Regions from separate parts of the Pseudacidovorax sp. 1753 genome, predicted to be linked through region 2. Evidence: riboswitches for the same ligand, from Rfam matches in the RefSeq annotation. Region 2 holds a riboswitch; the other holds the start of a gene.
The links. Region 2 has a riboswitch for glycine ahead of gcvT (glycine cleavage system aminomethyltransferase GcvT). Riboswitches for the same ligand answer to the same signal wherever they lie in the genome.

Region 1 (15,792 bases), on a different contig from region 2:
TCAGGGTCATAGCTTGCGTCAATTATGCGCGCCGGTCCCGGGCGGGCGAAGCCCTGCCGACAGGCAGCCCTTCAGGCCTTCAGGAACTCCGCCCTCGTCCCCAGCCACCGGTCCACATGCCGGTGGGCCTGGTCCGGATGGCGGTCCAGCAGTTGGGGCGCCAGGTCGCGCGCCCATTCGAGCAGGCGCTGGTCCGTGCCCAGGTCGGCGAAGCGCAGCAGCGGCGCGCCGGACTGGCGCGCACCCAGGAATTCGCCGGGGCCGCGGATCTCCAGGTCGCGCCGAGCGATCTCGAAGCCGTCCGCCGTCTCGACCATGGCGGTGAGCCGGGCCTTGGCCGCCTGCCCCACGCGGCCGCTGTCGCCCGGCGCATAGAGCAGCACGCAGGCCGAGGCCGCCGCGCCGCGGCCCACCCGGCCGCGCAGCTGGTGCAGCTGCGACAGCCCGAAGCGCTCGGAATGCTCGATCACCATCAGCGAGGCGTTGGGCACGTCCACGCCCACCTCGATGACCGTGGTGCTGACCAGCACCTGCAGCGTGCCGGCGCTGAAGTCGGCCATCACGGCCTGCTTCTCGGCGGTGGGCATGCGCGAATGCAGCAGGCCGACGCGCACCGTCTCGCCCAGGGCGTCGGCCAGTTCGTCGCGGGTGGCGGTGGCGTTGCGCAGGTCCACCGCCTCGCTTTCCTCGATCAGCGGGCAGACCCAGTAGACCTGCCGGCCCTGCTGGATCTGGCCGTGGATGCGGGCGATGACCTCGTCGCGCCGGTGCTCGGCCAGCAGCTTGGTGACGACCGGCGTGCGGCCCGGCGGCAGCTCGTCGAGCGTGGAGACGTCCAGGTCGGCGTAGTAGCTCATGGCCAGGGTGCGCGGGATGGGCGTGGCGCTCATCATCAGCAGGTGGGGCTCCAGCGCCTGCATGCCGTCGTTGCCTTCCGAAGCCTTGCCGCGCAGCGCCAGGCGCTGGGCCACGCCGAAGCGGTGCTGCTCGTCCACGATGGCCAGCGCCAGCCGCTGGAAGCGCACCTTCTCCGAGATGACCGCATGCGTGCCCACCACCAGCGCGGCCTCGCCGCTTTCGACCGCCGCCGCCATGGCGTCGCGCTCGCGCTTCTTCTGGCTGCCGGTCAGCCAGGCCACGCGGCGGCCCTGGGCGGCCAGCAGCGGATCGAGCCAGCCGACCAGCTTGCCGAAATGCTGCGAGGCCAGGATCTCGGTGGGCGCCATCAGGGCGCACTGGAAGCCGGCGTCGATGCAGCGGGCCGCGGCCAATGCGGCGACCAGCGTCTTGCCCGAGCCCACGTCGCCCTGCAGCAGCCGGTGCATGGGCTGGCGGTGGGCCAGGTCGGCGGCGATCTCGCGGTCGGCGCGCGCCTGGGCGCCGGTGGGCGAGAAGGGCAGCGCCGCCAGCAGGCGGGCATGCAGACTGCCTTCGCCGGTGCCCGCGCGCAGCACGGGCGCGCGCTGGGCCTCGCGGGCGCGGCGGGCCTCCAGCTGAGAGAGCTGCTGGGCCAGCAACTCGTCCGCCTTCAGCCGCTGCCAAGCGGGATGGCTGCGGTCCTCCAGCGCGGCCAGGGCCACGTCGGGCGTCGGGTGGTGCAGGAATTCGAGCGCGGCGCGCAGCGTCCAGGCGTTGTGGGGCAGCAACTCGGGGGGGATCAACTCCTCCAACGGCGCCCGCGCCAGACCGGCCTGCACGGCGCGGCGGAGCACGGGCTGAGCGAGGCCAGCCGTCGTGGCATAGACGGGCGTCAGCGCCAGCGGCAGCGCCGTGCCGGCCGCCTTGATGACCGGGTGCAGCATGGTGCGGCCCACGAATCCGCCGCGCACCTCGCCACGCGCCCGCACCCGGCTGCCGGGCGCGAGTTGCTTCTGCTGCGAGGGGTAGAAGTTGAAGAAGCGCAGCTGGCAGGTGTCGGTGCCGTCGTCCAGCGTGGCGATGAGCTGGCGGCGGGGGCGGAACACGACTTCGCTGTCCACGATCGTGCCCTCGACCTGCGCATGCTCGCCATCGCGCACGTGGGCCAGCTGCACGATGCGGGTCTCGTCCTCGTAGCGCAGCGGCAGGTAGAGCGCGAAGTCGATGTCGCGCAACAGGCCCAGTTTTTTCAGCGCGCGCTGCACCTGGCTTTCGCCGCTGCCGGGCGCGCGGGCGGCGCTGGGCGCAGGGGCAGGCGAAGCGAGGGGGCGCGCGGACATGGGACAATTCTGCCTCCCCGCCCTCCTCCGCCCCGTGCGGAACGCTGCCGCCCCGCGATGGCCTGCACGGAGGGCTTCCGCTTCTTTCTTGGAACGGGCCCGTCCGGCCCTCAAGCATGTCCCGCACCGACTTCACGCTCTCGGATTTCGACTTCGCGCTGCCGCCCGAACTGATCGCGCAGCAGCCCGCCCCCGAACGCAGCTCCTCGCGCCTGCTCGACGGGACCGGCCCCGAACCCGCCGACCGCATCTTCCGCGACCTGCCCACGCTGCTGCGCGACGGCGACCTGCTCGTCTTCAACGACACGCAGGTGGTCAAGGCCCGTCTCTTCGGCGAAAAGCCCACCGGCGGCCGGCTGGAGCTGCTGATCGAACGCGTGCTCGAAGGCCAAGTCGTGGCGGCCCACATGAAGGTCAGCAAGAAGCCCGCTGTCGGCACCGTGCTGCGCATGGACGCCGGCCCCGGCCAGCCGGCCTTCCGCGCCACACTGCTGGGCCGCTGGCCCGAGGAAGGCGGCCCGCTGTTCCGCTTCGCGCTGGAGAGCGACGACGGCGCCGACCCCTACACGCTGATGGAGCGCCACGGCCACGTGCCCCTGCCGCCCTACATCGAGCGCCAGCAGGCACACGAAAGCGTCAGCGAAGCCGCCGAGGACGCCCGCCGCTACCAGACCGTCTTCGCGCGCGTGCCCGGCGCCGTGGCCGCGCCCACCGCGGCGCTGCATTTCGACGAGGCCCTGCTTGCGAAGCTGGAGGCGCGAGGGGTGCGCCGCGCCAACGTCACGCTGCACGTGGGCGCCGGCACCTTCCAGCCCGTCAAGACCGAGAACATCGCCGAGCATGTGATGCATGCCGAGCGCTACGACGTGCCACCCGCCACGCAGCAGGCGATTGCCGACTGCCGCGCCCGCGGCGGCCGCGTGGTGGCGGTGGGCACCACCACCGTGCGCACACTCGAATCCTGGGCCGCCAGCGGGCAGGCGCAGGGCGACACGCAGATCTTCATCACACCGGGCTTCCGCTTCCAACACGTGGACCTGCTCGTCACCAACTTCCACCTGCCCAAGAGCACGCTGATGATGCTGGTCAGCGCCCTGGCGGGCTACGAGCGCGTGATGGCGCTCTATGCCCACGCCATCCGCGAGCGCTACCGTTTCTTCAGCTACGGGGACGCGATGCTGCTGGAGCGCGCGGCATGAACGCCCGCCCGTCTGCGCCGCGGGGCGCACGCAACCTCGGCGAAGCCGCAGCTTGCCCGGCGAGGCGACTGCTGCACACGGCCCTCCTGTGTGCGCTGGGGTTGCCGCTGCTCGCCGCCGCGCGCGGCTACACGCCCGCCGGCCGCTGCGGCGACTTCGCGCGGCTGGACATCGCCAGCCCCGCCGGCACCTGCGTCGCGCTGCTGGCCGACGAGGCCGAAGGCCTGCGTGCGCCGCGCCGCATCCTGGAGGTGGCGCCCGGCCGCTACTGGATCGCCGACATGGGCTCGTGGGAGCCGAAGCGCGGCCGCCTGCTAGAGATGACGCTGCCCGCCGATGGCCTCGCCCCGCGCCGAGCGCGCATTGCCGTGCTGGCCAGCGGCCTCGACCGGCCGTCCGGCCTGGCGCTGGGCCCCGACGGCAAGGTCTACGTCGGCGAGGCCGGCCGGATCTGGCGAACGCCCGTCGGCGCCGCCGGCGCCGAGCCGCAACGCGAGACCGTGATCGACCAGCTGCCCGATGACGGCACCCATCCGCTCAAGGAGATCGCCTTCGGCCCCGGCGACCGGCTCTACGTCAACGTCGGCTCCAGCAGCGACAACTGCCGCAGCGGCAAGGACGCGCCCGCCCTGCCCTGCCCCGATGGCGAAGGGGGCAAGCCCCGCGCCGCCGTGTACGAGGCGCAACTCGGCGGCCCGCAGCGCACCGTGCAGCGCTTCGCGCCCTTCGCCACCGGCCTGCGCAACAGCATGGCGCTGGCCGTGCTGCCCGCCACGCCGGCGGCGCCCGAAGGCCGCGTGCTGCAGGGCGAGAACAGCATCGACTACCGCGACGCGCAGAGCCCGCCCGAGGAGCTGAACCTGCTGCAGCGCGGCCGCTTCTACGGCTGGCCCTACTGCGTCGGCCCGCGCAAGAACGCCCAGGGCTATGAAGGCCGCTACGACTGCAGCAAGAGCGAGGCGCCGCTGGCCCTGTGGCCAGCGCATGCCGCGCCGCTGCAGATGACGCTCGGCCCCGCCGGCACGCCCTTCGCCGGCCAGCTGCTCGTCGCCTGGCGCGGCCCGCAGGCCAGCGGCCACCGCGTGGTCGGCTTCAAGCTCGATGCCAAGACCGGCCTGCCCGCCGGCCCCGCCATCGACTGGCTCGCCGGCTGGCAGGCCAGGGACGGCGTGCGGCCCATGGGCCGCCCCACCGGCCTCACCATCGACCGCGCCGGCCGCCTGCTGGTGGTGGAAGACTTCAACCGCACCGTGCTGATGCTGCTGCCCCTGCAGCCCTCCGCCGCCCCTTCTTCTTCGTCCGCCAAACCATGACCGCCCTCCAGTTCGACCTGCTGGCCACCGACCCCGACAGCCATGCGCGCCGGGGCACGCTGACCCTCAACCACGGCGTGGTGCAGACGCCGATCTTCATGCCCGTGGGCACCTACGGCACCGTCAAGGGCGTCATGCCGCGGAGCCTGGAGGAGATGGGCGCGCAGATCATCCTGGGCAACACCTTCCACCTCTGGATGCGCCCCGGCCTGGACGTGATGGGCGCCTTCGGCGGCCTGCATGCCTTCGAGCAGTGGAACAAGCCCATCCTCACCGACTCGGGCGGCTTCCAGGTCTGGAGCCTGGGCGCCATGCGCAAGATCAGCGAGGAAGGCGTCAAGTTCGCCTCGCCGGTCAACGGCGACAAGCTGCTGCTCACGCCCGAGGTGTCGATGCAGATCCAGACGGTGCTGAACAGCGACATCGTCATGCAGTTCGACGAATGCACGCCCTACGAGACCCAGGGCCGCATCACCACCGAGGCCGAGGCGCGGCGGTCGATGGAGCTGAGCCTGCGCTGGGCCAAGCGCTGCCAGGCCGAGTTCGCGCGGCTGCAGAACCCCAACGCGCTGTTCGGCATCGTGCAGGGCGGCATGTTCGAGCACCTGCGCGAGGAATCGCTGGCTGCGCTGGTGGAGATGGACTTCCCCGGCTACGCCGTCGGCGGCGTGAGTGTGGGCGAGCCCAAGGAGGACATGCGCCGCATCACCGCCCACACGCCGCACCGTCTGCCGGCCCACAAGCCGCGCTACCTGATGGGCGTGGGCACGCCGGAGGACCTGGTCGAGGGCGTGGCCCAGGGCGTGGACATGTTCGACTGCGTGATGCCCACGCGCAATGCGCGCAACGGCACCATCTTCACCCGCTACGGCGACCTGAAGCTGCGCAACGCCCGCCATCGCAACGACCCGCAGCCGCTTGACCCGAGCTGCACCTGCCATGCCTGCGCCGGCACCACCGGCGTGAGCTGGGCCGACGGTGGCCGCGGCGGCTTCTCGCGCGCCTACCTGCACCACCTGGACCGCTGCGGCGAGATGCTGGGGCCGATGCTCACCACCATCCACAACCTGCACTATTACCTGAACCTGATGCGGGAGATCCGCGAGGCGCTGGATGCGGGGCGCTTCGGCGAATTCCGGCGGCAGTTCGCGAGCGACCGGGCGCGGGGCGTTTGAGAAGGTCCTCTGCCACAACGACAAAGCGGCCCGCAGGCCGCTTTTCTTTTTTTGGGGCGCGACGCGCTCAGCGCATCTCTGGCGGCAGCGTGCCGCCGTTGGCCGCGATGCGGGTCATCACCTGCTTGTGCAGCCAGATGTTCCATTCGGCGGAGCCCGGCTCGGCATTGCCCGTGTAGATGAACTCGTTGGCCAGTTCCTTGCGGGCGGCCAGGCTGCTGTCGAGGCCGAGCAGCTTGAGCAGGTCCACGATGGAGGTGCGCCAGTTGAGCTGGGCCGCGCCCGGCTTGGCGTCGAGGATGGGCGCCACCTCGCCCAGCGGGATGGACGGCGGTGGCGCGGGCACGGCTGGCGCCGCCGCCGGAGCCGGCGCAGCGGTCGCCGACGGTGCGGCGGGCGCGGGGGCCGGGGCGGGCGCAGCCTGGGCGCCGGGGAAGATCTTGGAAAGGATGCTGCTGAAGATGCTCACGGGCATGACTCCTGGGTCGGATGGGGAGGAACCGTCACCGCTCGGCGGCGGGTGTCCGGTTCTAGCACCCGTGCGGGGTGGCCCTGCGTCAGCGGCGGCCGTGTTCGTGATCTTCTGCCGGCTTCTGCGAAGAAATGTTGCTTAACTCTGTATCTGGACCGGGAGTGACGGTCGGCCGGGTCTCCGCCGCCTTGCCACAGCCGTGGCAGAAGCGCGCGAAGGCGCTCTTGCGGCTGCCGCAGCCCCCGCAGCGGTCGAACAGGCCGATGCCGCAGTGCGGGCAGAAGTCGATGGCCGCGTTCTTCAGGTCCACCGGCCGCTCGCAGCCCGGGCAGACGCCCTTGGCCAGGCGCGCCAGCGCCACGTCGTAGTCCAGGGCCTGGCGCCGTGCCGGCTCGGGCCGGGCCTCGGCCGCCTGCTGCCGCGCCAGGTAGCGCTGAAGCGCAGCGATGGCCCAGCGGCCCGCCAGCAGCGTCAGCAGCACGCCCACGCCGTAGCGCACATAGCCGCCATAGCTGGGCAGGTAGGGCACCAACTCCACGAAGAAGGTGAAGAGGGCGAAGAAGACGAAGCCCCAGACGAAGGGCCACCCGTTGCCCTTGCGGTGCCGCACGAAGAGCCAGCCGGCGACGGCCAGCAGCGGCAGCGTGAGGGCGAGGCGGTAGCCGAAGACGCGCAGCTCCTGCCGCCGCTCGGCCGCCTGCAGGCGCGCGGCGGCGGCGGCTTCCAGTTCATCCAGCTGGCGCTGGCTGCGTGCAGCGGCCTGGCGGGCGTCGAGTGCCCGCTGCTCCTGGCGCTCGGCCGCCGCCTGGGCCTGCCGCTGGGCGGCACGCAGTTCGTCGAGGGCGCGCGTGCGCTCGATCAGGGCCGGGTCCTGCTCGGGCCGGGCGGTGGCGCTGCGCGTGGCCAGCCAGTCGCCGAGGCTGGCCTGGGCCGAACGGGTGTTGGCCTGGGCCGTCCGGGCGCGCAGTTGCGCCTGCGCCAGGGCCTCGTCGGCCTCGGTCTGGGCCTGTTGCGCGCGGGCCAGGGCGTCGCGCTGGGCCTGAGCGGCCGGCCGGTCGATGAAGTCGTCCAGCTGCAACTGGCGCTCCACCCGCGGCAGGTCGCCCACCACCGTGCCGCCCAGGCCGATCAGGAAGCTGGCGAACACCAGGGACAACAGCCACAGGCCACGACGGAACCAGGCTTCGGACAGGCGCAGGGAGGTCTTCATGGGCGATTTCCTTTCAGGCTCGGCCGTTGGACAGCGCTTGGGGGATCCAGCCGCTCGCCCGCCGCCCGAGATGAATCGCATCGTGCCCGGGCTTTGATCTCACGGAAGTGTCGGGCTGTACCTCGCTCGGAATTTGCGGCTTCAGGTATCGCCAGGCGATACCACCGCGCAGCGCCCGTTCAGCCGGCCGCCCGCCGCGACGGTCGCGTGCCGGCATGCAGGTCGGCCCGTACGAAGGGGCGCTCGTTGCCAGCCATCCAGGCCGCAGTGCGACCGATCAGTTCGTGCGTCGGCGCGCGCGTGCCGGGCTGAATCACCAGCGCGGGCAGTACCAGCGTGAGCAGCACCGGCAGCAGGCGCAGCCTGGGATGCGGCTTGCTCCGCTGGCGCCACAGAAAGAAGCCGCTGGCCGACAGCCCCAGCAGGAAGCCCGACACCACCTCCGACACCGAATGCGCGTCCAGGGCCAGACGCGAATAGCCGATGGCCATGCCCAGGGCCCAGCCCGCGAAGGCGGCCGCCACACGCCAGCGATGCGCGAAGCTGGAAACCGCCAGCCATAGCGCCACCGGCCAGAGGGTGGTCGACAGCGTCGTGTGGCCGCTGAATCCCGTGAAGTCGATGGCGGCGACGCCAAGCCCCCAGCCCATGAACGCCAGCTTGCCCGCCACCACCGTCGCGCCCGCCGCGCCCACGCACAGCAGCCACAGCCACATCACGGGCCGCGTCCGCCGCGCCCAGCCCAGCCAGGCGGTGATGGCCAGCGCCATCGGCATCATCAGGCTGCTGTCGCCCAGCCAGGTCAGGGCATGCCAGTTCAGGAAAGCGTTCATCGACAAGGCGTCAGGGCTGGGCGAGCAGGCCGGCGACCCGCTCCTGCAACAGTTCGGGCTGCACCGCCGAAGCCGGCAGGGGCGCGCCCACGTTCAGGCCCACGCGGCTCCAGAAGCCGCGGCGGAAGGGCCGCACCATGGCCACCGGCTCGCCGCCGCGCAGCTCGATGCGGCTGAAGTACGAGCCCCACAGATTCGTCAGCGCCATCGGCACCACCGGCACGGCCAGGCCGTCCTCCTGCGCGCGGGCCAGGATCTTCATCACGCCGCCCTTGAAGGGTTGCAGCGTGCCGTCGCGCGTGATGCCGCCTTCGGGAAAGATGCCCAGCAGGTCGCCCTCGCGCAGCACCTGGGCCGCCTCGTCGAAGGCGCGCTCGTAGGCGGCCGGGTCTTCCTTCTGTGGCGCGATCGGGATCGCCTTGGCCAGCCGGAACAGCCAGCCGAGCACCGGCACGCGGAAGATGCGGTGGTCCATCAGGAAGCGGATCGGCCGCGGGCTGGCCGCCATCAGCAGCACGGCGTCGACGAAGCTCACGTGGTTGCACACCAGCACGGCCGGGCCCTGGTCGGGGATCTGCTCGTCGCCACGCACCTTGAAGCGGTAGACCAAGCGCGACGCCACCCAGGCGATGAAGCGCAGCAGGTACTCCGGCACCAGCAGGAAGATGTAGCCCGCCACCAGCGCATTGGCAATGCCGGTGAAGAGGAAGACCTGCGGGATGCTGAAGCCGGCGCCGATCAGCGCCCCGGCGATCACGGCGCTGGCGATCATGAACAGCGCATTGAGGATGTTGTTGGCCGCGATGATCCGCGCCCGGTGCGTGGGCTGGCTGCGCAGTTGGATCAGCGCATACATCGGCACGCTGTAGAGGCCCGCGAACAGCGACAGCAGCGCCAGGTCGGCCATCACCCGCCAGTGCGCCGGCTGGGCCAGGAAGGCGGCGAGGCCCATCTCGGCCGAGGGCGGCAGCCCGCGCGAGCCGAAGTACAGGTCGATGGCGAACACGCTCATGCCGATGGCACCCAGCGGCACCAGGCCGATTTCGACCTGGCGGCGCGACAGCGTCTCGCACAGCAGCGAGCCCGCGCCGATGCCCACCGAGAACACCACCAGCAGCAGCGAGGCGACCTGTGCGTCGCCGTGCAGCACCTCCTTGGCGAAGCTCGGGAACTGCGACAGGAAGATGGCGCCGAAGAACCACATCCACGAAATGCCCAGCAGCGAGCGGAACACCACCGTGTTGCCATGCGCGAGCTTGAGGTTGCGCCAGGTCTCGGTCACCGGGTTCCAGTTGACGGCCAGGCCCGGGTCGGTAGCCGGCGCCGCGGGCACGGCCTGCGCCGTCAGCCGGCCGATGCCGGCCACCGCCACGCAGGCCGCCGCCACGGTGCCGTGGCCGATGCCAGGCAGCGCCACCAGCAGGCCGCCCGCCACCTGACCCAGCAGGATGGCGACGAAGGTGCCCATCTCCACCATGCCGTTGCCACCCGTCAGCTCATGCGCGTCGAGCGCCTGCGGCAGGTAGGCGAACTTGACCGGGCCGAACAGCGTGGAATGCAGCCCCATCAGGAAGACGCAGCCCAGCAGCACCGGCACGTTGGCAGCCACGAAGCCCCAGCCGGCCAGCGCCATGATCGCGATCTCCAGCGTCTTGACCAGCCGGATGATGCGGGCCTTGTCGTACTTGTCGGTGAGCTGCCCCGCCGTGGCCGAGAACAGCAGGAAGGGCAGGATGAACAGCGCCCCGATCGCCAGCCCCGCCAGCGAGGGCGGCAGCCACGCCACCTGCAGCTGGTAGGTCACCATCACCGTGAAGGCGAACTTGAACAGGTTGTCGTTGGCGGCCCCGGCGAACTGCGTCCAGAAGAAGGGTGCGAAGCGGCGCTGGCGCAGCAGGGCGAACTGGTTGGCGTGCGCCGGAGAAGCGGCGGCCGGTGGGGCGTCGGTGCGCATGGTCTGGTCCTGAAGTCCGGCCCGCGCCCATGGCCGATGGGCACGCGGGGTGCCGGCGCCCGCCGCATTCTGCCGCAGCGGGGCCCGCCCCACGGCGGCCAGCACGGGCAGCGCCGCCAGCGCCGCCGCCAGGTGCTTGAGGCTGTGGCCCGACACCGCCTGCCCGGTCGCCTCGAAGAGGGCAAAGTCATTCATCTCCAGCAGCTTGGCGAACAGGTAGGCCGCCAGCACGGCCCCGATGCGCAGGCCCAGTGCACCGGCCGCCATGGGGCGACGCCAGGCCCCGACGATGAAACCGATGCCGCCGTACTGCACCACGGCCCAGGGCAGCACGTTGCCGTCCACCTGGGGCCACGCCGCCGACACCGCTCCCAGCAACAGCACACCCCACAGCACGGGCCGCACCGCCGCCAGCGTCAACCGCTCGGCCACGACCAACGCCCAGACCCCCGCGAAGGCGACCGCCATGCCCAGCCGGTCGCCCGCCAGCCGGCCGGCATCGGGCGCCCAGTGGTACCACGCAGAGCCGAGCGACGTCAGCAGCAGGCCGGCGAAGAACACCTGCGCCGCACGGCGCGTGGCCGCCGGCAAAGTTCGCGCCCGCAGTCGCGCCAGGCCCCACAGGCCGGCCAGGGCGAAAGGCAGGTTGCTCAGCACGTCGAAGGCATTGGGGATGCCCCAGCGTGGTCGCACGTCGGCGAAGGGTGCGGCCACGGCCGGCGCATTTGCCTGCAAGTGGCCGTGCGCATCCAGGGGCAGGCCGAGCGCCGCCAGCAAGGCCGGCCCGGCCAGCCAAACGGCGAGCCAGAGCAGCAGCAGGCCGGCCAACGACAGCCCGAGGCCGCGTGGCAGAAGGGCAGCCTCGGTGTTGGTAGAAGCGGGGTCGGCAGCGGAGGCGGTGGATGAAGACATGGCCAGCAGGAGGACTTGAAGAAGGTGGCGCAGTCTCCCGGCCCACCCTCGCCGCCGAGGCTCATATTCCAATACAGTGGCAGACAAAACCACTCCAGGTATCGCCTGCCGATACCGCCTCGCCCCGTGAGCACCACCCAGGACCTCGTCAGCGCCATCAAGCGCGAACTCAAGGCGGCGCAGATGACCTACGCCGATCTGGCCGCGGCGCTTGGCCTGGCCGAATCCAGCGTCAAGCGCATGCTGGCCCGGGGCGACATGCCGCTGGCGCGCATCGACGCCATCTGCCGCGCCCTGCGCATCGACTTCGCCGACCTGGCGCGGCGCGTGGCCGACAGCCAGCCGCTGCTGCGCGAGCTGACGCAGGAGCAGGAGCAGGCCGTGGTGCGCGACCGCAAGCTGCTGCTGGTCGCCATCAACGTGCTGAGCCAGTGGACGCTGGAGCAGATCGTCGGCACCTACCGGATCACCGAGGCCGAATGCATCGGCTACCTGGCGCAGCTGGACCGCATCGGCATCATCGAGCTGCGGCCGCTCAACCGCTACCGCCTCAAGGTGGCCAAGACCTTCCGCTGGCGGCCGCATGGGCCGGTGATGCAGTTCTTCCGTGAGGAGGTGGTGCTCGACTACTATGCCGGCGGCTTCGACGGCCCGGCCGAGGGACTGCTGCTGGTGCACGGCTCCATCTCGCGGGCACTGGCGCCGGCCTTCCTGGAGCGGCTGCAGCGCGTGGCGCAGGACTTCGCCCAGCAGCACCAGACCGACCAGAAGCTGCCCGCTGGCGAGCTGGAGGGCTACACCCTTCTGTTGGCCATGCGGGAGTGGGAGTTCGCCCAGTTCACCCAGCTGCGGCGATGAAGGGCTTTGGCGCCAGCGCATCCGCCCCTAGAATCGCGCCCCGCAGGAGAACGCACCGCCCACCGGCACCGGCCGGGCGGCGCTACCGAAGGCGCAAACTCCCATAAACGCTCAGGTCGGTCCGGCAACGGGCCCGTACTGCAACATCCATCACGCCGTCTGGAGAGCCGCCACGCGATGTGGCGCACCGAAGGAGCAAACCCGCCGCGCGCGCTGCGGGTGAAACTCTCAGGTACCAAGGACAGGGGGAGCGGCAACCTGAACGCGTCATGCGGCGGTTGCTCCTTTGTGTTCCAAGGACGAGTCCCCGCTGCCGCGTTCATGCGCTGCAACCTGAAAGGGGTTCTTCCATGCGCGTGATCGTCCTCGGCGCCGGCCTGCTCGGCACCACCTCCGCCTACTTCCTCTCCCAGCTCGGCCACGACGTGACCGTCGTCGACCGCCAGGCCACGCCCGGCGCCGAGACCAGCTTCGCCAACGGCGGGCAGATCTCCGTCAGCCATGCCGAACCCTGGGCCAACCCCGGCGCGCCGCTCAAGCTACTGAAGTGGCTGGGCCGCGAGGACGCGCCGCTGCTCTTCCGCCTGCGGCCCGACCTGCGGCAGTGGCTCTGGGGCCTCGCCTTCCTGCGCGAATGCACGCCCGCGCGCACCCGCCACAACATCGAACAGATCGTGCGCCTGGGCACCTACAGCCGCGACGTGCTGCAGCAGCTGCGCCGCGACACCGGCATCGCCTACGACCAGCGCACGCAGGGCATCCTGCACTTCTATACCTCGCAGAAGGAATTCGACGCCGCCCAGGCACCGGCCGAGCAGATGCGCCAGCTCGGCTGCGAGCGGCAGGTGATCGACGCCGACCATGCCGTGCGCCTGGAACCCGCCCTCGCCCACATCCGTCCGCAACTCGCCGGCGCCACCTACACGGCCGAGGACGAGTCGGGCGACGCCAACCGCTTCACCCGCGAACTGGCCAGGAAGGCCGAGGCCGCCGGCGTGCGCTTCCTGATGGGCCACACCATCACCGCGCTGCGCGAGGTGGCCGGCGAGATCGACCACGTGGAAGCCACCGACGCCGAAGGCCGCTACCAGCGCCTGCGCGCCGACGCCTACGTGCTGGCCATGGGTTCGTTCAGCCCGCTGCTGGCGGCGCCGCTGGGCATCCGGCTGCCGATCTACCCGGCCAAGGGCTATTCCGTGACCATGCCGGTCAAGGACGCCAGCCGCGCGCACCAGGTCTCGCTGACGGACGACGAATTCAAGCTGGTGTTCTCGCGCCTGACCGGGCCGCAGGGCGACCGCCTGCGCATCGCGGGCACGGCCGAGCTCAATGGCTACGACCGCGACCTGAACACCGTGCGCTGCGAGGCCATCGTGCGCCGCGTGGAGCAGCTCTTTCCCGGTGCGGGCGACACGGCGCGGGCCCAGTTCTGGAGCGGCCTGCGTCCGGCCACGCCGAGCAACGTGCCGATCATCGGCGCCAGCCGCATCGGCCGGCTGTTCCTCAACACCGGCCACGGCACGCTGGGCTGGACGCATGCCTGCGGCTCGGGCCAGTCCATCGCGCGCATTGTGAGCGGACTGGCGCCGGAGGTGGAATTCGCCTTCACCGCCGCGACCCGCGTGGGCAACGTGCCCGGACCGCTCGCTAGCGCTGCCTGATCGGCTCCGACACACGGGCGCGCTATCGTCGGCCGCATGACCACCGCCCACCACCGCCGCCCCGTCGACCTGGCCAAGGCCTACCGCCTGCTCAACCACGGCCCCACCGTGCTGGTGAGCGCGGCGGCGGGCGGACGCCGCAACATCATGGCGGCCGCCTGGGCGATGCCCCTGGACTTCGACCCGCCCAAGGTGGCCGTGGTGCTGGACAAGAGCACCTTCACCCGCGAACTGCTGGAAGCCAGCGGCGAATTCGCGCTGCAGGTGCCGGTGCGGGCGCAACTGGACCTGTGCAACGCCCTGGGCAGCGTCTCGGGCCGGGATGCCGATGCGTTGGGCGGCCTCGACAAGTTCGCGGCCTATGGCCTGGCCACCTTTGCCGGCAGCGCGACGGACGCGCCGCTGCTGGACGGCTGCGCCGCCTGGCTGGAATGCCGGCTGCTGCCCGAGCCGCCGATCCAGCAGCGCTACGACCTGTTCCTGGGCGAGGTGGTGGCCGCCCAGGCCGATGCGCGCGTCTTCTCGGACGGCCGCTGGCATTTCGACGGCCACGACGCGCTGCGCACCCTGCACCACGTGGCGGGCGGGCACTTCCTGATCGACGGCGACGCGGCGGACGCGCAGCCGCTGGCACCGCTTCGGCGCTGAACCGGCCCGCCGCGCACTGCGGCGGTGCTTTTTGTACGCAATTTTTGGCGGCGATTGCGTGCAAACAATGAGCGCACGCTGGCACACGCCTTGCGTAGGCCATCGGCATGGACGCCATCGCCACGCCATCGCCCGCCGCCATCGAGCTCGTCGCGCTGACCAAGCGCTATGCGCAGGGCGCGCCAGCCGTGGACGCCATCGACCTGCGCATTGCCAGCGGCAGCTACTGCTGCCTGCTCGGCCCCTCGGGCTGCGGCAAGAGCACCACGCTGCGCATGATCGCGGGGCACGAGTCGGTGACCAGCGGCGACATCCTGCTGGAGAACCGCAACATCACCGACCTGCCCGCCGCCGCGCGCGGCACGGCCATGATGTTCCAGAGCTTCGCCCTCTTCCCGCACCTGTCGGCGCTGGACAACGTCGCCTTCAGCCTCAAGATGAAAGGCGTGGCCAGGGCCGAGCGCCAGGCCCGCGCGCAGGACCTGCTGGAGCGCGTCTCGCTCGGCCACCTGGCGCAGCGCAAGCCGGGTGAGCTGTCCGGCGGCCAGCAGCAGCGCGTGGCGCTGGCCCGGGCCCTCATCACCCAGCCGCGCGTGCTGCTGCTGGACGAGCCGCTCTCCGCCCTCGACCCCTTCCTGCGCGTGCAGATGCGCGCCGAGCTGCGCCGCTGGCAGAAGGAGCTGGGCCTGACCTTCATTCACGTCACGCATTCGCAGGAAGAGGCGATGGCGCTGGCCGACACCATGGTGGTGATGAACCACGGCCGCATCGAGCAGGTCGGCTCGCCGCATGCGGTCTACAACGCCCCGGCCACCGAGTTCGTGGCGCGCTTCATGGGCGGCCACAACGTGATCCAGACCGGCACGGGCAAGGTGGCCGTGCGCAACGACCACCTGCAGATCCGGCCGGCCGCGGGCGACGCCGCCGTCGTGGCAGTGCCTGGCATGGGCGCCACCGTCACCGACGTCGAATACCAGGGCACCTACGTGCTGCTCGGCCTGCAGGCGCAGGACGCGGCTGGCGCCAACGGCGTGTCGGTGATGCTGCCCGAAGCCCGCTTCGCCGAACGGCCCTATGCCCTGGGCGAAGACGTGCACCTGTTCTGGGCGCCGCACCAGGCACATGCACTGCCGGCCTGAGCCGCACGCCCAAGCCGTCGCCTCTGCCCTTTCTTTTTTCCAACCGCGCTCGCGCTTCCTCATCCCCCAACAAGGAGTCCTCGATGTCCGACACGCTCGATCCCCGCACCCCCGGCCTTTCGCGCCGCAGCCTGCTGCAAGGCGGCGCCGGCATGGCCGGCATCCTGGCCACGGGGGCGGCGCCCTTCGTCCATGCGCAGGAGAAGATGGTGCTGCGCTA
Region 2 (15,792 bases):
CCGTGCAGATGTTGGAGGTGGCCTTCTCGCGGCGGATGTGCTGCTCGCGCGTCTGCAGGGCCAGGCGGTAGGCGGGCGCGCCGTGGCTGTCCACGCTCACGCCCACCAGCCGGCCGGGCAGCGAGCGCTTGAACTCGTCGCGGCAGGCCATGAAGGCCGCGTGCGGGCCGCCGGCGCCCATGGGCATGCCGAAGCGCTGGGTGCTGCCGACCACGATGTCGGCGCCCCATTCGCCGGGCGGCGCGATCAGCGTCAGGGCCAGCAGGTCGGTGGCGACGATCAGCGCGGCCTGCTTGCCGTGGATCAGCTCGGCGTCGGCGCGCAGGTCGTCGATGCGGCCGCTGGTGGCGGGGTACTGCGCCAGCACGGCGAAGTAGTCGCCGGCTAGCAGATCGTTCCATTGCTGCAGTGAGTTGGCCAGCACCACCTCGATGCCCAGCGGCGCAGCGCGGGTCTGGATCACCTCGATGGTCTGCGGATGCGCGTCGCCGGCAACGACGAAGCGGCTGCTCTTGCTCTTGACGCTGCGCTTGGCCAGGGTCATGGCCTCGGCGGCGGCGGTGGCCTCGTCCAGCATCGAGGCATTGGCGATGGCCATGCCGGTCAGGTCGGTGACCATGGTCTGGAAGTTGACCAGCGCCTCCATGCGGCCCTGGCTGATCTCGGCCTGGTAGGGCGTGTAGGCGGTGTACCAGGCGGGGTTCTCCAGCACGTTGCGCAGGATGACGCCCGGAGTGTGCGTGCCGTGGTAGCCCTGGCCGATGAAGCTCTTCACGCGCTGGTTCTTCGATGCGATGGCCTTCAACTCGGCCAGCGCCACGGCCTCGGTCACCGCCGGCGGCAGCTGCATCGGCTGGCTCCGGCGGATCGAGGGCGGCACGATGCTCTCGATGAGCTGCGCGCGCGAGCTTTCTCCCACGGTGGCCAGCATGCGCGCCTCGGCTTCGGCGTCGGGGCCGATATGGCGGGCGATGAATTCGGTGGGGTTCTCGAGGTCGCGCAGGGAGGGGGCGGAAGAGCTCATGGCAGCAGGCCGGCGGGGTGAAGGGAAGAAGAGAAAAAAGAGGGGCTCTCGCACAGCGGGAGCTCTGGGCCGTGGGAAATGGAAGCGCGGAGGGTGAAGGAGAGGCCGTGGCCCTCACCCCGACCCTCTCCCAGAGGGAGAGGGAGTGATGCCAGCGCGTCCACGCGAACGCGCCGGCGGGGGCCTCAGGCGCCTTCGGTGAACTTGGCGTAGCCCGGCTCGTCCATCAGCTGGTCGAACTCGGCCATGTCCTTGTCCTGCAGCAGCACCTTGAAGAACCAGCCAGCCCCCATCGGGTCGCTGTTGGCCAGAGACGGGTCGGCACGCAGTGCCTCGTTCACCTCAACCACCTCGCCGGTGACCGGCATGTAGATGTCGGCGGCCGCCTTGACGGACTCGACCACGCCGGCCACTTCGCCGTGCTTGAAGGTCTTGCCCACCTCGGGCAGGTCGACGAAGACCACGTCACCGAGCGCTTCCTGCGCATGCACGGTGATGCCGACGGTGGCGGCTTCGTGGTCGGCGATCTCGATCCACTCGTGGTCCTTGGAGTAGTGAATGGTCATGCGGGGCTCCTGAAAGAAGAAGAGGGGGATTGAATGAAAAGGTCGAGCGACGAGTATCAGCGCAGGGCGGGGCGGCTGCGTGTACGCCCCGGGCGCAGGCGCGTCGGCATTTGTCTGACGGCACGGACGCGGTGCGGCATGTCGGAACGCAGGCGGAGAGGGGCGCGCGCAGCGGCTCAGCCGCGGTAATAGCGCGCCGGCACGAAGGGCATGGGAACGACCTCCATGGGCACCGGCTTGCCGCGCACCAGGGCGTCGATGCGGGTGCCGACAGCGGCGTGGGCCGCATCGACGTACGCCATGGCGATGGGCCGGTCGACCGTTGGCGCCAGCAGGCCGCTGGTCACCTCGCCGATGGCTGCGCCGCCGGGCACATGCAGGGCCGTGTGCTCGCGCACCGGCACGCGCTCCAGCGCCACCAGGCCGACGCGGCGGCGGGCGACCGGGGCGCTGCCGTCCAGCTGGGCCAGCACCTTGTCCGCGCCCGGGAAGCCGCCTGCGCGTTCGCCGCCCGTGCGGCGCACTTTCTGGATGGCCCAGGTGAGCGCGGCCTCGACGGGCGTGGTCGTGGTGTCGATGTCGTTGCCGTAGAGGCACAGGCCGGCCTCCAGCCGCAGCGAGTTGCGGGCTCCCAGGCCGATGGGCGCCACCTCGGGCTGGGCCAGCAGCAGGCGGGCCAGCCGCTCGGCATCGGCGGCGGCGACGGAGATCTCGAAGCCGTCCTCGCCGGTGTAGCCGCTGCGGGTGGCGAAGGCCGGGATGCCGCCGATGGCCATGGCGCCGCCGGTCATGAACACATGGCGCTCGCTGCCGGGCGCCAGTCGGGCCATCACGGCCGCGGCCTGCGGGCCCTGAAGCGCCAGCAGCGCGTGGTCGGGCAGGGGTTCAACGGTGCAGCGCTGGCCGATGCGGGCCTGGATGTGGGCGATGTCGGCCGCCTTGCAGGCGCCGTTGACGATCACGAAGAAGGAATCGTCGCCCTCGTTGAAGAACATCAGGTCGTCGAGGATGCCGCCCGCCTCGTCCAGCAGCAGGCCGTAGCGCTGCTTGCCGGGTGCCAGGCCGATGACGTCCACCGGCATCAGCGTCTCCAGCGCGGCGGCCGCCTCGGGGCCCGAGACGCGCAACTGCCCCATGTGCGAGATGTCGAACAGGCCGGCGGCGGTGCGCGTGTGGCGGTGCTCGGCGATCAGGCCTGCGGGGTACTGCACCGGCATCGAATAGCCGGCAAAGGGCACCATGCGGGCGCCCAGTTCGACATGCAGGCCGCGCAGCGGGGTGTCAAGAAGGGGTGTGGCAGGAGAGGGGGCAGCAGCGGACATGGGCATCTCACGGGGTGTACAGCGCCACGACGGCTGTCGTGGTCCACCCCGGCTGTCCGCTTTACCTGAGAGATTCACCCCGCGATGGGGGCTTGCTCCTTCGGTGGACGTGCGGCCTGGGCCGCGACGCCTCTCTCCAGCAGGGAAACGCCCCGAACCCGGGGCGTGCCGCCAGTCCTTTTGCCTGAGCGTTCGGAACTCGTCGAGTCCTGCGCCTTCGGCGGCCCCGTCGCGCGGGGCTCTCTCCTGACGAAGCGCGCAGTGTAAGGGACAAGGCGCGCGTCGCGGACGCTATTTGAAGCCGCTCAGCGCCCGTACACCAAGTCACGCAGGCCCAGCGACAGCGCCGGCACGTAGGTGATGACCATCAGGCAGGCCAGCACCACCAGGATGAACGGGATCAGCCGCGTCACGATCTTGTCGAGCGAGATGCGCGCCACGGTGCAGGCGGCGAACAGGTTGACGCCGAAGGGCGGGGTGATCATGCCCAGCGCCAGGTTCACCACCATGATCAGCCCGAAGTGGACCGGATCGATGCCGAAGTGCTGGGCCACCGGCGCCAGGATGGGCGCCAGCACGATGATCGCGGCGCTGGTCTCGATGAACATGCCGATCACGAACAGCGCCGCGTTGACGCCCAGCAGGAACATGGTGGGCGACTGCAGCACCGCCTCCAGCCAGTGGCCGATGGCCTCGGGCACGCCGGCGCGGGTGATCAGGAAGGCAAACAGCCCTGCGTTCGCGATGATGAACATGATCACCGCCGACGACAGCACCGACTTGCGCAGGATGGCGTAGAGGTCCGGCAAGCGGATCTCGCGGTAGATCACCATGCCGACGACCAGCGCGTAGAACACGGCCACGGCCGAGGCTTCGGTGGGCGTGAACACGCCGCCATAGATGCCGCCCAGGATGATCACCGGCATCAGCAGTGCCCAGCCGGCCTGCCACAGCGCGCGGCCGAAAGGCATGCGCCCCTCGCCGTCGTTCTTGCCCCAGCCCTTCCACTTGCAGTAGACCCACACGAAGAGCATCAGCGCACCGCTGATCAGCAGGCCCGGACCGAAGCCGGCGATGAACAGCTCGCCGATGGACACCTCGGCGCTCACGCCGTACAGGATCATGGGGATCGACGGCGGAATGATCACGCCCAGTTCGGCGCTCGTCGCCTGCAGCGCCGCCGCGTAGTTGGTCGGATAGCCATGCTTGATGAGCGCCGGGATCAGGATGGCGCCGATGGCGAAGGTGGTGGCCACCGACGAGCCGGACACTGCCGCGAAGATCATGCAGGTCAGCACGCAGGTCATGGGCAGGCCGCCCTGGACGCCGCCTACGATGCTCTTGGCGAACTCCACCAGCCGCCGCGAGATGCCACCGGTCTCCATCAGGTTGCCCGCCAGGATGAAGAACGGAATGGCGGCCAGCGGAAACTTGTTGATCGAGTTGAAGATCTCCTTGGCGGAGATCAGCATGTTGGCGCCGTTGACCTGGATGCCGACGATGGACGCCAGTCCGATGGACACCGCCACCGACACCGACAGCGCGAAGCACAGCACCATCGTGCCGACCATGAGGGGCGTCATTGCGCGGTCTCCAGTTCGAGGCGCTTGGGGTCGAGGTAGTTGCCCACGATGCCGAAGATCGAGAACGCGGCGCCGACGGGCAGCGCCAGGTAGGCCCACACCATCGACAGGCTTTCGAGCCCCGCCATCGACTGCACCCGGCCGCGCATCGCATAGTCGAAGCCCCACCACAGGATGACGCTGATCAGGGCCAGGGCCGCCAGGCTCACGGCCGCGTCGAGCAGGCGGCGCACGCGCGGCGGGCTCCAGCGATAGAGCACGTCCACGCTCACCATCGCCCCCTGGCGGAAGGCCATGGGAATGCCGAGGAACACCACCCAGATCAGGCTGATGCGGATCAGGATCTCGCTCCATTCGGCCGGTTGCTCCAGCACGAAGCGGGTGACGATCTGGAACATGCCGAGCGACGCTGCCACGACCAGCATCAGGCAGGCCAGCGCCATGGACAGCGCAGTGGTCCGGCGTTCGAAGGCCAGGAACTTGTCTTTCATCTCACAGGCGTTTCTTGGGAACGAAAAAGCCCGCCGGCAAGGCGGGCCGAGGGTGCAGGGCCGTTGCCGGCCACTTCAGGGCTGAAAGTTGCGGATGCGGTCCAGGTTGGCCTTGCCGAAGTCCTTCTCGAACTGGGCCTGGGCCGGTGCCAGCGCCGCCACGAACCTCGCCTTGTCGAGGTTGTCGATCACCGTCATGCCCTTGGCACGCAGGTCGGCCACGCCCCGGGCGTCGTCCTCGTCCACGCGGGCGCGGTTGGCCTTGGCGGCCTCCTTGGCGGCGTCCAGGAAGGCCTGCTGGTCGGCCGGCGTGAGCTTGTCGAACACGCCCTTGTTCATCACGAAGATGCAGGGCGAGTACACATGGCCCGTGAGCGACAGGTGCTTCTGCACCTGGTCGAACTTGGCCGAGATGATCACGGGCAGCGGATTCTCCTGACCGTCCACGGTGCCCTGCTGCAGGGCGGTGAAGACCTCGGGAAAGGCCATCGGCGTGGTGATGATGCCGAAGGTCTTGTACGCGGCGATGTGGACCGGGTTCTCCATGGTGCGCATCTTCAGGCCCTTGAGGTCCTCCGGCGCCTTCACGTCGCGCTTGCTGTTGGTCATGTGCCGGAAGCCGTTCTCGGCCCAGGCCAGCGCCTTGAAGCCTTTGGCATCGAACTTCTTGAGCAGGTCCTGTCCGATGGGGCCGTCGAGCACGGCGCGGGCATGGGCCTTGTCGCGGAACAGGAAGGGCACGTCCAGGATCTTGGTCTCGGGCACGAAGTTGGGCACCGGGCCGGTGGAGGAGAAGGCCAGCTCCTGCGTGCCCAGTTGCACGGCCTCGATGGATTCGCGTTCGCCGCCCAGGGCGCCGTTGTAGAAGGTCTGGACCTTGTAGCGCCCGTTGGTGCGCTTCTCGACTTCCTTGGCGAAGGTGTCGATGGCCACGCCCTGGTGTGAGTTCTGCGCCACCGAGATGCTGATCTTCATGGTGGTCTGCGCCAGCGCGGCGCAGGCCATGCCGAGGCCCAGTGCAAGGCCGGCGGCCAGGCGGGTGAGTTTCATGGGGGAGTCTCCTGATTCGCTGCAGCAAGGCGGCTGGATTGCCCAGCGCCTGAAGGGATCCTGACTATGCCCCGCAGCCCCCGCCCAGCGAGTCGGGACTTTCACGGACGGAGCGTCCGCGGACACCGCGTCGCCCGGTCGTGCAGGCGACAGGCCGCTCCCGGGGGCTGACCGAGGGCTGACGCCATCCGCACGCCGGGCGCGCCGCGCGCCCATACTGTCCGACGCGCCCGCAGCAGCAAGCGCGCGGCCGCGCATCCGAAGGCAAGAGGAGACAACGCATGGAAGACATCGCACGGCGCACCGTGTCCAAGCTGAGCTGGCGGCTGCTGCCGCTGCTCATGGTCAGCTACTTCATCGCCTACCTGGACCGGGTCAACCTGGGCTTCGCGGGCGCCTCGATGTCCAAGGATCTGGGCTTCACCAGCACCGTGTTCGGCAATGCCGCCGGCATCTTCTTCGTTGCCTACTTCCTGCTCGAGGTGCCGAGCAACCTGGCACTGGAGCGCTTCGGCGCGCGCCGCTGGATCGCCCGCATCATGCTCAGCTGGGGCGTGCTGTCGGCCATCCAGGCCGGCGTGGGCGGCGCCACCAGCTTCAACCTCGTGCGCTTCCTGCTGGGCGCGGCCGAGGCGGGCTTCTTCCCCGGCGTCATCTTCTACCTGACGCTCTGGTTCCCGGCGGCGTACCGGGCGCGCATCGTGGGCTGGTTCATGTTCGCGGTGCCCATCTCCACCGTCATCGGCTCGCCCATCTCGGGCTACATCCTGAACATGGAAGGCGCGATGGGCCTGCACGGCTGGCAGTGGCTGTTCATCCTGGAGGCGCTGCCGGCGCTGGTGCTGGCCGGCGTGGTGCTGGCCTACCTGCCCGACGGCCCGGCGGACGCCAAGTGGCTCACGAGCGAGGAGCGCCAGTGGCTCACGACCACGCTGGCCGCCGAGCGCCGCAACCGCGAGGCGCTGCATGCCATCTCCTGGACGCAGTCGCTGCGCAACTGGCGCGTCATCGCCATGGGCTTCATCTACATGGGCATCACGGTGCCGCTGTACGGCCTGGGCTTCTTCCTGCCGCAGATCATCAAGGGCTTCGGCGGCCTGGGCAATGTGGAGGTGGGCTTCGTCAACGCCTTCCCCTACCTGGTGGGCGCCATCGCCATGCTGTTCTGGTCGCGCGCCTCGGACGCGCGGCGCGAGCGCAAGGCCTTCCTGCTGATTCCGTTGGCCTGCATCTTCGTCGGGCTGGTGGCCGCGGCCAACATCGCGGCGCCGGTGCCCAAGATGGCGGCGGTGACGCTGGCCGCTTTCGGCATCTTCAGCGCGCTGCCGGTGTTCTGGACCTTTCCCACTGCCATCCTCAGCGGCGTGGCCGCGGCGGCGGGCATCGCCTGGATCAATGCCATCGGCAACCTGGGCGGCTACATCGGCCCGACGATCTTCGGCATGCTGCGCGACCGCATGGGCAACGACGTGTTCGCGGTCATGTTCCTGGCGCTGCTGTCGGTGCTGGCCTTCGTGCTGGTGCTGCTGGTCGGCCACGACGCGCGGGCCGAGCAGGCGCAGCAGGTGCCGGCGCGCGCCTGAGCTTCGCAGGCGCAGGCAGTGGCGGTCTGCCGCGCGGGCCGTGAACCCGCCAAAAAGAAGAAGGGCGCCGATGGCGCCCTTGCTGCTTACATGCCCGTGTAGTTCGGGCCGCCGCCGCCCTCGGGCGTGACCCACACGATGTTCTGCGTCGGATCCTTGATGTCGCAGGTCTTGCAGTGCACGCAGTTCTGCGCGTTGATCTGCAGCCGCTCCTTGCCGCCGCCCGTTGCCTCGTCCGGCACGAACTCGTACACGCCCGCCGGGCAGTAGCGGCTCTCGGGGCCGGCGTACTGGGGCAGGTTGATGCGCGTGGGCACCGTCGGATCCTTCAGCGTCAGGTGCGCCGGCTGGTTCTCTTCGTGGTTGGTATTGCTGATGAACACCGAGCTCAGGCGGTCGAAGGTGAGCTTGCCGTCGGGCTTGGGGTACGCGATCTTCTTGCACTCGGCCGCCGGCTTCAGACGGGCATGGTCGGCCTCGGTGCGGTGGATGGTCCAGGGGATGTGACCGCGCAGCACGAACTGCTCGATGCCGGTCATCACCGTGCCCACCGTCAGGCCCTTCTTGAACCACTGCTTGAAGTTGCGGGCCTTGTAGAGCTCGGTGTGCAGCCAGCTCTTCTCGAAGGCCTCGGGGTAGGACGACAGTTCGTCGAACTGGCGGCCGGCCTGCACGGCGTCGAAGGCCGCGTCGGCAGCCAGCATGCCGGTCTTGATGGCGGCATGGCTGCCCTTGATGCGGCTGGCGTTGAGGTAGCCGGCCTCGCAGCCGATCAGCGCGCCGCCCGGGAACACCGTCTTGGGCAGCGACAGCAGGCCGCCGGCCGTGATGGCGCGCGCGCCGTACGAGATGCGCTTGGCGGGCTTCAGGCCCTGGTCCTGGCCTTCGAGGTACCAGCGGATGTTGGGATGCGTCTTGAAGCGCTGGAACTCCTCGAAGGGGCTCAGGTGCGGGTTCTGGTAGTCCAGGCCCACCACGTAGCCGATGATCAGCTGGTTGTTCTCAGCGTGGTAGACGAAGGAGCCGCCATAGGTGTCGTTGGGCAGCGGCCAACCGGCCGTGTGGATCGCCAGGCCGGGCTCGTGGCGGGCGGGGTCGATCTCCCACAATTCCTTGATGCCGATGCCGTAGCTCTGCGGATCGCGACCGTCGTCGAGCTTGAAGCGGTTGATCAGCTGCCGGCCCAGGTGGCCGCGCGCGCCTTCGGCAAACAGCGTGTACTTGGCATGCAGCTCCATGCCGAGCTGGAAGTTCTCGGTCGGCTCGCCGTCCTTGCCGATGCCCAGATTGCCGGTGGCCACGCCCTTGACCGAGCCGTCCTCGTTGTAGAGCACCTCGGCGGCAGGGAAGCCCGGGAAGATCTCCACGCCCAGCTCCTCGGCCTGCGTCGCGAGCCAGCGCACCACGTTGCCCAGGCTGACGATGTAGTTGCCCTCGTTGTGGAAGTTGGGCGGCAGCATGAAGTTGGGCACGCGCGTCGCACCCGTCTCGCTCATCAGCAGGAAGGTGTCGGCCGTGACCGGCTGGTTCAGCGGTGCGCCCTTGGCCTGCCAGTCGGGGATCAGCTCGGTGAGTGCCCGCGGGTCCATGATGGCGCCCGACAGGATGTGCGCGCCGGGCTCCGAGCCCTTCTCCAGCACCACGACCGAGATCTCCTTTTCGTTGAGCGCCGCAAGCTGCTTCAGGCGGATGGCGGCCGAGAGGCCGGCGGGGCCGCCGCCGACGACGACGACGTCGTACTCCATGGCTTCGCGCGGGCCGAACTGGGCGAGGATCTCTTCTTGTGTCATCGGGTGGGATCGGAGAATGGGTTCGAGGGGGCGCGGCCATGGGGCTGGCACGCCTGTGAAGCACTGCGCATTCTAGAGGTCAGGCCCTGGTCACATAGGCGACGCCAGCCCGGGGAGATACCGCTCCTGATGGGCCCGCGGACGGGCCTACGATGCCATGCCATGCGCATCGAGATTCCCGAACAGAAGAAGTTGGTCTACGAGATGGCAATCCCCATCCGCTGGGGCGACATGGACGCCATGGGCCATCTCAATAACGGCAGCTATTTCCGCTACATGGAGACGGCACGCATCGACTGGATGCGCGCCATCGGCTTCCAGCCCGACCCGAAGGGCGAGGGCATGGTGATCGTCAATGCCTTCTGCAACTTCTACCGCCAGATCGAGTATCCCGGCGACGTGCTGCTGCGCATGTACGTGAGCGATCCGGCGCGCACCACCTTCGAGAGCTGGGCCACCATGGCCCGCGCCGAGGCGCCCGAGGTGATCTGCGCCGCGGGTGGCGCCACGACCATCTGGGTGGACTTTCCGGCGCAGAAGGCCAAGCCCCTGCCGGACTGGCTGCGCGCCCTGGTCGGCGGCTGAGTTCAGCCGGGCATCGACAGCCGCGCCTCGAAGCCGCTGGCGCGGCCGGGGGGCGGCGACAGGAGCTGCAGCTCGGCCCCCTGGTGCTCGGCGATCGTGGTGACGATGGACAGGCCCAGGCCGTAGCCGGTGCGGTCGTCGGTCTGCCGGACGTGGCGCTCGCGCAGGGCCTGCAGCTTGTCGGGTGCCACGCCCGGGCCGCTGTCGCGCACCAGCACCGTGCGGGGTGCGACCACCTCCAGTTCGACCGCGCCCTCGGGGGCGTAGCGCAGCGCGTTCTCGATCAGGTTGCGCAGGGCGATGGCCAGGGCATCCACGTCACCCTGGACGGGGGACATCGTCTCCTCGGGCACATGCAGGGTGAGCCGTTCGGCGGCGCGGGCGTCCTGCCAGAACTCCTCGGCCACCGCGCCGGCGAGCTTGACCAGGTCGACCGGCCGCCGCGCCAGCGCAGCCCCCGATTCGGCGCGCGAGAGCTGCAGCAGCTTCTCGGCCCGGTGGCTCAGCTGCCGCAGCGAATCGAGCGCAGCCTGTACGTCCTGGCGCGAGAGGCCGTGGTCCAGCGCGGTCTGCAGGCGCAGGCGGGCCGCCGCCAACGGCGTGCGCAGCTCGTGCGCCGCATTGGCGGCCAGCGCGCGCTCCACGTTCAGCGCCTGGGCCAGCCGCTCCAGCAGGTGGTTGACGTCGTCGCACACCGAACGCAGCTCGTGCGGCAGGCCCGCCAGCTCGATGGGCCGCAGGTCGGTGCTGCTGCGGCTGGCGATCTCGTCCGCCAGCGTCTGCAACGGCCGCAGTTCGCGTCGGGCGATGCGCCAGAGCACCAGCCCCAGCAGTGGCAGGGCGGTGATCAGCGGGACCATCAGGCCAAACAGCGTGCGGTCCACCGCCTCGCGCCGTTCGGAGATCGGGTCGGCCACCTGCAGGAAGAGGTCGCGCGTGGGATGCCGGACGGTGTAGATGCGCCAGTCCGGCGTGTCGGCAAAGCCCGGCGCGAGCGGCACGTCGAAGTAGTCGGGCCGTGCGTTGGACGAATGCAGCAGCAGTCGCGTGCCGCCGTCGACCATCTGGTAGACCACTTCGTCCTGGATGAACAGCGGCGCGGGCGCCACCAGCGGCTGCTCGGGCTTCTTGCCGCCGGAGAGGCTGTCGTACTGCTCCACGGCGATGTCGAACATGCGGTGCGACACCTCGACCAGTTCGTTGTCGAAGTTGAAGCTGATCTCGCGGTCCACATACCAGACGACGGCCAGCACGCACAGAAGCCAGATGGCGCCGACGGAGAGGATCAGCGTGCGCGTGAGGCGGGCCGCGAGGGAAGCCCGCTCCGGCCTCGCGTCGGCGTCGGACTGGCCGTCGGTACGCGCGCCCTTCTGGACCGCGGCCCCGCCGGAGGCGACGGGCCGTCCGGCCTCGTCGATGGGACGGGCGCTCACGGGCCCGGCTCCGGACTGGCGTCGGGGGCATCGTCCCCAGGAGCCAGCCGGTAGCCGAGGCCACGCAAGGTCTGGATGTGCGACCGGCCCAGCTTGCGGCGCAGCCGGCTGACGAAGACCTCCAGGGTGTTGCTGTCGGTGTCGTCGTCGAAGCCGTACAGCGCATCGAGCAGGGTCTCGCGGCTGTGGATGCGGTCGGGGCGGCTGGCCATCACGCGCAGCAGTGCCCATTCCTTCTGCGTGAGCGTGACCGGCGCGCCGTGCACGCGGACCTGGTCGTTGCCCAGGTCGATCTCGAGCGAACCCAGGCGGACGGTGGCCGACTCGACGCTGCTGCGCCGGCGCTCCACGGCGCGCAGCCGGGCCAGCAGCTCGGCGGGGTCGTAGGGCTTGATCAGGTAGTCGTCCGCGCCGGCATCCAGGCCCCGGATGCGGTCGCTGACCTGGTCGCGGGCCGTCAGCACGATGACGATGGGCCGCTCGGGCAGGGTGCGCAGGCCGGGCATGAGCATCAACCCGTCGCCGTCGCCCAGGTGCAGGTCGAGCAGCACCGCGGCATAGCGCGCGCTGGCCAGCGCCGCGCGCGCGCCCGCCAAGCTGGGCACCGCATCGACGATGAAGGCCTTCGCACGCAGGTAACTGCAGACGGCGTCGGCGAGGTTGAGGTCGTCTTCGACGAGAAGGATGCGCATGGGGCGGAGTCTAGTGCGGGGCACCGTCCGGGGCCGGCGCCAGCCGCCGAGGTGGGCCGCTTCAGGCTGCATTCACGGCCCGGGCTTAGGCTGCGCGCCGCCCATGGATGCGTCTTCCCGTTCCGTTTCCCCCCTCTGGCCGACACTGGCCGTCACCGCGGCCCTCGTCGGCTGGGACCTGGGGGGCGGCGACCTGTGGCTGGCCAGCCTGCCGGGCACGCCCTTCGGTTTTCCGCTGCGCAGCAACTGGGCACTGGCCAGCCTGATGCACGAAGGGGGCAAGGCGCTCAGCTGGGTTCTGGTGCTGGGGATGCTGGCTGCCGTGTGGCTGCCAATGGGCCCCTGGCGCCGGCTGTCGCGCCCCGAGCGCTGGCAGCTGCTGCTGTCGGTGCTGGCGGCGGTTGGCGCCGTCACCCTGCTCAAGAAGTTCAGCCTGACCAGTTGCCCGTGGGACCTGCGTGTCTTCGGTGGCGTGGCCGAGCATGTCTCGCACTGGCGCTGGGGCGTGGCCGATGGCGGGCCGGGGCACTGCTTTCCGGCGGGCCATGCCTCGGCGGCCTTCGGCTTCGTCGGCGGCTGGTTCGTGTGGCGGCGGCATTCGGCGGCATTCGCCCGGGGATGGCTCATGGCGGTCGTCGTGGCCGGGCTGGTGCTGGGCGTCGGCCAGCAGCTGCGCGGCGCGCACTTTCTGAGCCACACGCTGTGGAGCGGCTGGGCATGCTGGATGGCCGGTTGGGCGGTGGACATGGCCATGACGGGCCGGCGCCGGCGCGCAACTGACGCCAAACTGAACGCAGCCTGAAGAAGAGGTTCAGGGTGACTTCAGTGCCGACACCTACGCTGTCGGCATGCCGTTGATCTCTCCCGCGCCGCGTCTGGGCGCGTATTCCGCGCCCGACTTTGCGGGTCCCCGCGGCTGGCTGTTGCGCGCACGCTCGCCGCGCACGATCGTCCTGGTGCTCACCGCCTACCTGCTGCTGGCCGCGAACTGGCCGCTGTGGATGGAACTCGCCGAACTCGGCCGCGCCCCCAGCCTCTACATGCCCAACATCGTCGGCATGGCCTGGCTGCTGGGCGGCGGTCTGGTGGCGCTGCTGTCGCTCACGGCCTGGTCGCGCTTCATGAAGCCGCTATGGATGCTGCTGGTGGTCGTGGCTGCGGTGGTGCAGCACTACATGGCCACCTACCGGATGGTGATGGACCCGTCCATGGCGCTCAACGTGCTGCAGACCGATCCGGGCGAGGCGCGCGATCTGCTCAGCCTGACGATGGCGCTGCGTGTGCTGGTCGTGGCGGTGCCCGCGATCTGGTGGCTGTGGTGCGTGCCGGTGATCCCGCAGCGGCCGCTGCGTGCGCTTTGGCGCAATGCGGTGCTGTTTGCGGCCGCGGTCGCCGTCACCGTGGGCGGCGGCATGGTCATGTCGCGTCAAATCGCGCCGCTCATGCGCAACCAGCCCCATCTGCGCTACATGATGAATCCGCTGGCCAGCGTGTATTCCTTCGGCATGGCGGCCACGCGCCCCTTGCTGCATCGCAGCCGCAAGCTGGTGCCGATTTCCGGTGGTGCGGCGCTGGGCGCCAGCTATGCGGGGCAGAGCCGGCCGCGCCTGCTGCTGCTGGTGGTCGGCGAGACGGCCCGGGCCGACCACTTCGGCCTCAACGGCTATGCGCGCGACACCACCCCTGCGCTCAAGGCCCGCAACGTGGTGAGCTTCCACGACATGCGTTCCTGCGGCACCAACACCGCCGCGTCGGTGCCCTGCATGTTCTCGCACCTGGGCAAGCAGGACTACGAAGGCCGCAAGCAGGACTACGAGAACCTGCTCGACGTGGTGCAGGCCGCCGGGCTGGCCGTGCTCTGGATCGACAACCAGTCGGGCTGCAAGGGCGTGTGCGAGCGCGTGCCCCATGTCGAGGCCAACGACGCCAAGGAGATTGCGGCCAACCCCACGCTGTGCAGCGGCGACGAATGCCTGGACGACGTGATGCTCAAGGGCCTGGACGCGCGCATCGCCGCCTTGCCGCCCGAGCGCGTGGCGCGCGGCGTGGTGCTGGTGATGCACCAGATCGGCAGCCATGGCCCGGCCTACTTCCGCCGCTCACCGCCGGACGGCAAGCCTTTCCAGCCCGAATGCCGCACCGTGACGCTGTCCGACTGCGCGCACAGCGAGCTGATCAACGCCTACGACAACTCGATCGCACACACGGATCGGTTCCTGGGTGACGCCATCGACTGGCTCAAGGCCCGCCGCAACCGCTTCGACACGGGCATGCTCTACCTCAGCGACCATGGCGAATCGCTGGGCGAGTACGGCCTTTTCCTACACGGTGTGCCCTATGCCTTTGCGCCGGACGTGCAGAAGCACGTGCCCTTCGTGGCCTGGCTCGATGGCGGGCTCGGCGGGCGCACCGGCGTGCGAGACGCCTGCCTGCGCAAGTCGGTGGACATGCCGTTGACGCACGACAACCTGTACCACACCGTCATGGGGCTGGTAGACGTCAAGAGCCCCACCTACAAGCCGACGCTGGATGCCTTCGAAGGGTGCCGGCAGGCGGCCGGCTGATCCCTCCGTGGCAGCCGGTCCGGGCGTTCCGACCCGAACCTTCTTCACTCCCGATGCGCGCGAACAGCGGAAGCCGGCATGGCCTGGGCCGCGGACAGCGCCTCGTGACACAGCAGCAGGAGTTCGAAGGCCCGCCGTGCCGCAGCCGCGGCTGCATCCAGCCGGGCGTCGCTGTGCAGTGCGGTCCGGAGCTCGGCAATGAAGAGTTTCCACCTCGGACCCGTGTCGGCCCCGCTCCCACGCAGATAGTTCAGCGCCAGCGGCGCCATCGCAGGTCCCAGCCGCTTGCGCAGCACCTGGCCACCCAGCCGGGAGCCTTCCAGCACATACGCCAGTCCCCAGTCTGAACCTTCGGCCTGGAACAGGGGTTCCCGCGCAGCCGCCAGATCGATGCGTGGCGCACGCTGGCCCAGCAGGTCCTGGGCCTCGGCCAGCTCTGCATCCAGGGCGCCTCGCTCCTCCTCCAGGCGCGGCAAATCGGCGCCGGACCGCTGAAGCAGGTCGACCCAGCCGCGCAGCAATGCAAGGTGCCGGAGGTAGTCGACCGGACCGGCGCCCTCGCGTGCGATGGGCAGCCCCGTATCGAGCCGGGCATGCAGTGACGAGGTCGCTTCGCGCAGGCGCTGCAGGGGATCGGTGGCCGCAGCCGTGGGGGAATGGGCCGAGGCGGCGGAGGGCGCAGAGATCATGGAGGACGCGAGCGGGTGTGGCCAGCCATCATAGGCAGGCGGCCTCCGTCATCCTTGCTGCGGGGGCTTGTCGGCCGGCTTCTCGCGCGGCACCCGGCCCATCAGGAAGAACTCCGGATTCGGCTGCATGCCGCTGAAGCTGGCCAGCCGGTTCGACAGGCCGAAGAAGGCGGTGATGGCGGCGATGTCCCAGATGTCCTCGTCGTCGAAGCCGTGGGCATGCAGGGCGGCGAAGTCGGCCTCGTCGACCTCGTGCGACCGCTCGCACACCTTCATCGCAAAGGCCAGCATGGCGCGCTGGCGCTCGGAGATGTCGGCCTTGCGCCAGTTGACGGCCACCTGGTCGGCCACGAGCGGCTTCTTCTCGTAGATGCGAAGCAGCGCACCGTGCGCCACCACGCAGTAGAGGCACTGGTTGGC

Region 1: it holds a riboswitch for glycine, as region 2 does, so the genes downstream of both, ABIC63_RS15445 (D-amino acid dehydrogenase) here and gcvT (glycine cleavage system aminomethyltransferase GcvT) in region 2, are expected to answer to the same signal.

The regions. Positions count from the first base shown of each region.
Region 1 is NZ_JBEPKY010000011.1:85,471-101,262, forward strand. It holds gene ABIC63_RS15395 (LysR substrate-binding domain-containing protein) at 1-10, opposite strand, end outside; gene recG (ATP-dependent DNA helicase RecG) at 72-2,198, opposite strand; gene queA (tRNA preQ1(34) S-adenosylmethionine ribosyltransferase-isomerase QueA) at 2,315-3,397, shown strand; gene ABIC63_RS15410 (PQQ-dependent sugar dehydrogenase) at 3,394-4,710, shown strand; gene tgt (tRNA guanosine(34) transglycosylase Tgt) at 4,707-5,885, shown strand; gene ABIC63_RS15420 (DUF3597 domain-containing protein) at 5,953-6,354, opposite strand; gene ABIC63_RS15425 (serine endopeptidase) at 6,443-7,567, opposite strand; gene ABIC63_RS15430 (phosphatase PAP2 family protein) at 7,747-8,400, opposite strand; gene ABIC63_RS15435 (MFS transporter) at 8,411-10,354, opposite strand; gene ABIC63_RS15440 (helix-turn-helix domain-containing protein) at 11,393-12,124, shown strand; glycine riboswitch at 12,274-12,379, shown strand; gene ABIC63_RS15445 (D-amino acid dehydrogenase) at 12,475-13,785, shown strand; gene ABIC63_RS15450 (flavin reductase family protein) at 13,822-14,433, shown strand; gene ABIC63_RS15455 (ABC transporter ATP-binding protein) at 14,541-15,572, shown strand; gene ABIC63_RS15460 (ABC transporter substrate-binding protein) at 15,656-15,792, shown strand, end outside.
Region 2 is NZ_JBEPKY010000024.1:45,625-61,416, reverse strand. It holds gene gcvP (aminomethyl-transferring glycine dehydrogenase) at 1-1,024, opposite strand, end outside; gene gcvH (glycine cleavage system protein GcvH) at 1,210-1,590, opposite strand; gene gcvT (glycine cleavage system aminomethyltransferase GcvT) at 1,767-2,912, opposite strand; glycine riboswitch at 2,955-3,062, opposite strand; glycine riboswitch at 3,075-3,171, opposite strand; gene ABIC63_RS24865 (TRAP transporter large permease) at 3,218-4,495, opposite strand; gene ABIC63_RS24860 (TRAP transporter small permease) at 4,492-4,986, opposite strand; gene ABIC63_RS24855 (TRAP transporter substrate-binding protein) at 5,062-6,036, opposite strand; gene ABIC63_RS24850 (MFS transporter) at 6,318-7,619, shown strand; gene ABIC63_RS24845 (electron transfer flavoprotein-ubiquinone oxidoreductase) at 7,706-9,409, opposite strand; gene ABIC63_RS24840 (acyl-CoA thioesterase) at 9,572-9,994, shown strand; gene ABIC63_RS24835 (ATP-binding protein) at 9,997-11,283, opposite strand; gene ABIC63_RS24830 (winged helix-turn-helix domain-containing protein) at 11,424-12,119, opposite strand; gene ABIC63_RS24825 (phosphatase PAP2 family protein) at 12,223-12,921, shown strand; gene ABIC63_RS24820 (phosphoethanolamine transferase) at 12,968-14,683, shown strand; gene ABIC63_RS24815 (biliverdin-producing heme oxygenase) at 14,728-15,372, opposite strand; gene ABIC63_RS24810 (peroxidase-related enzyme) at 15,421-15,792, opposite strand, start outside.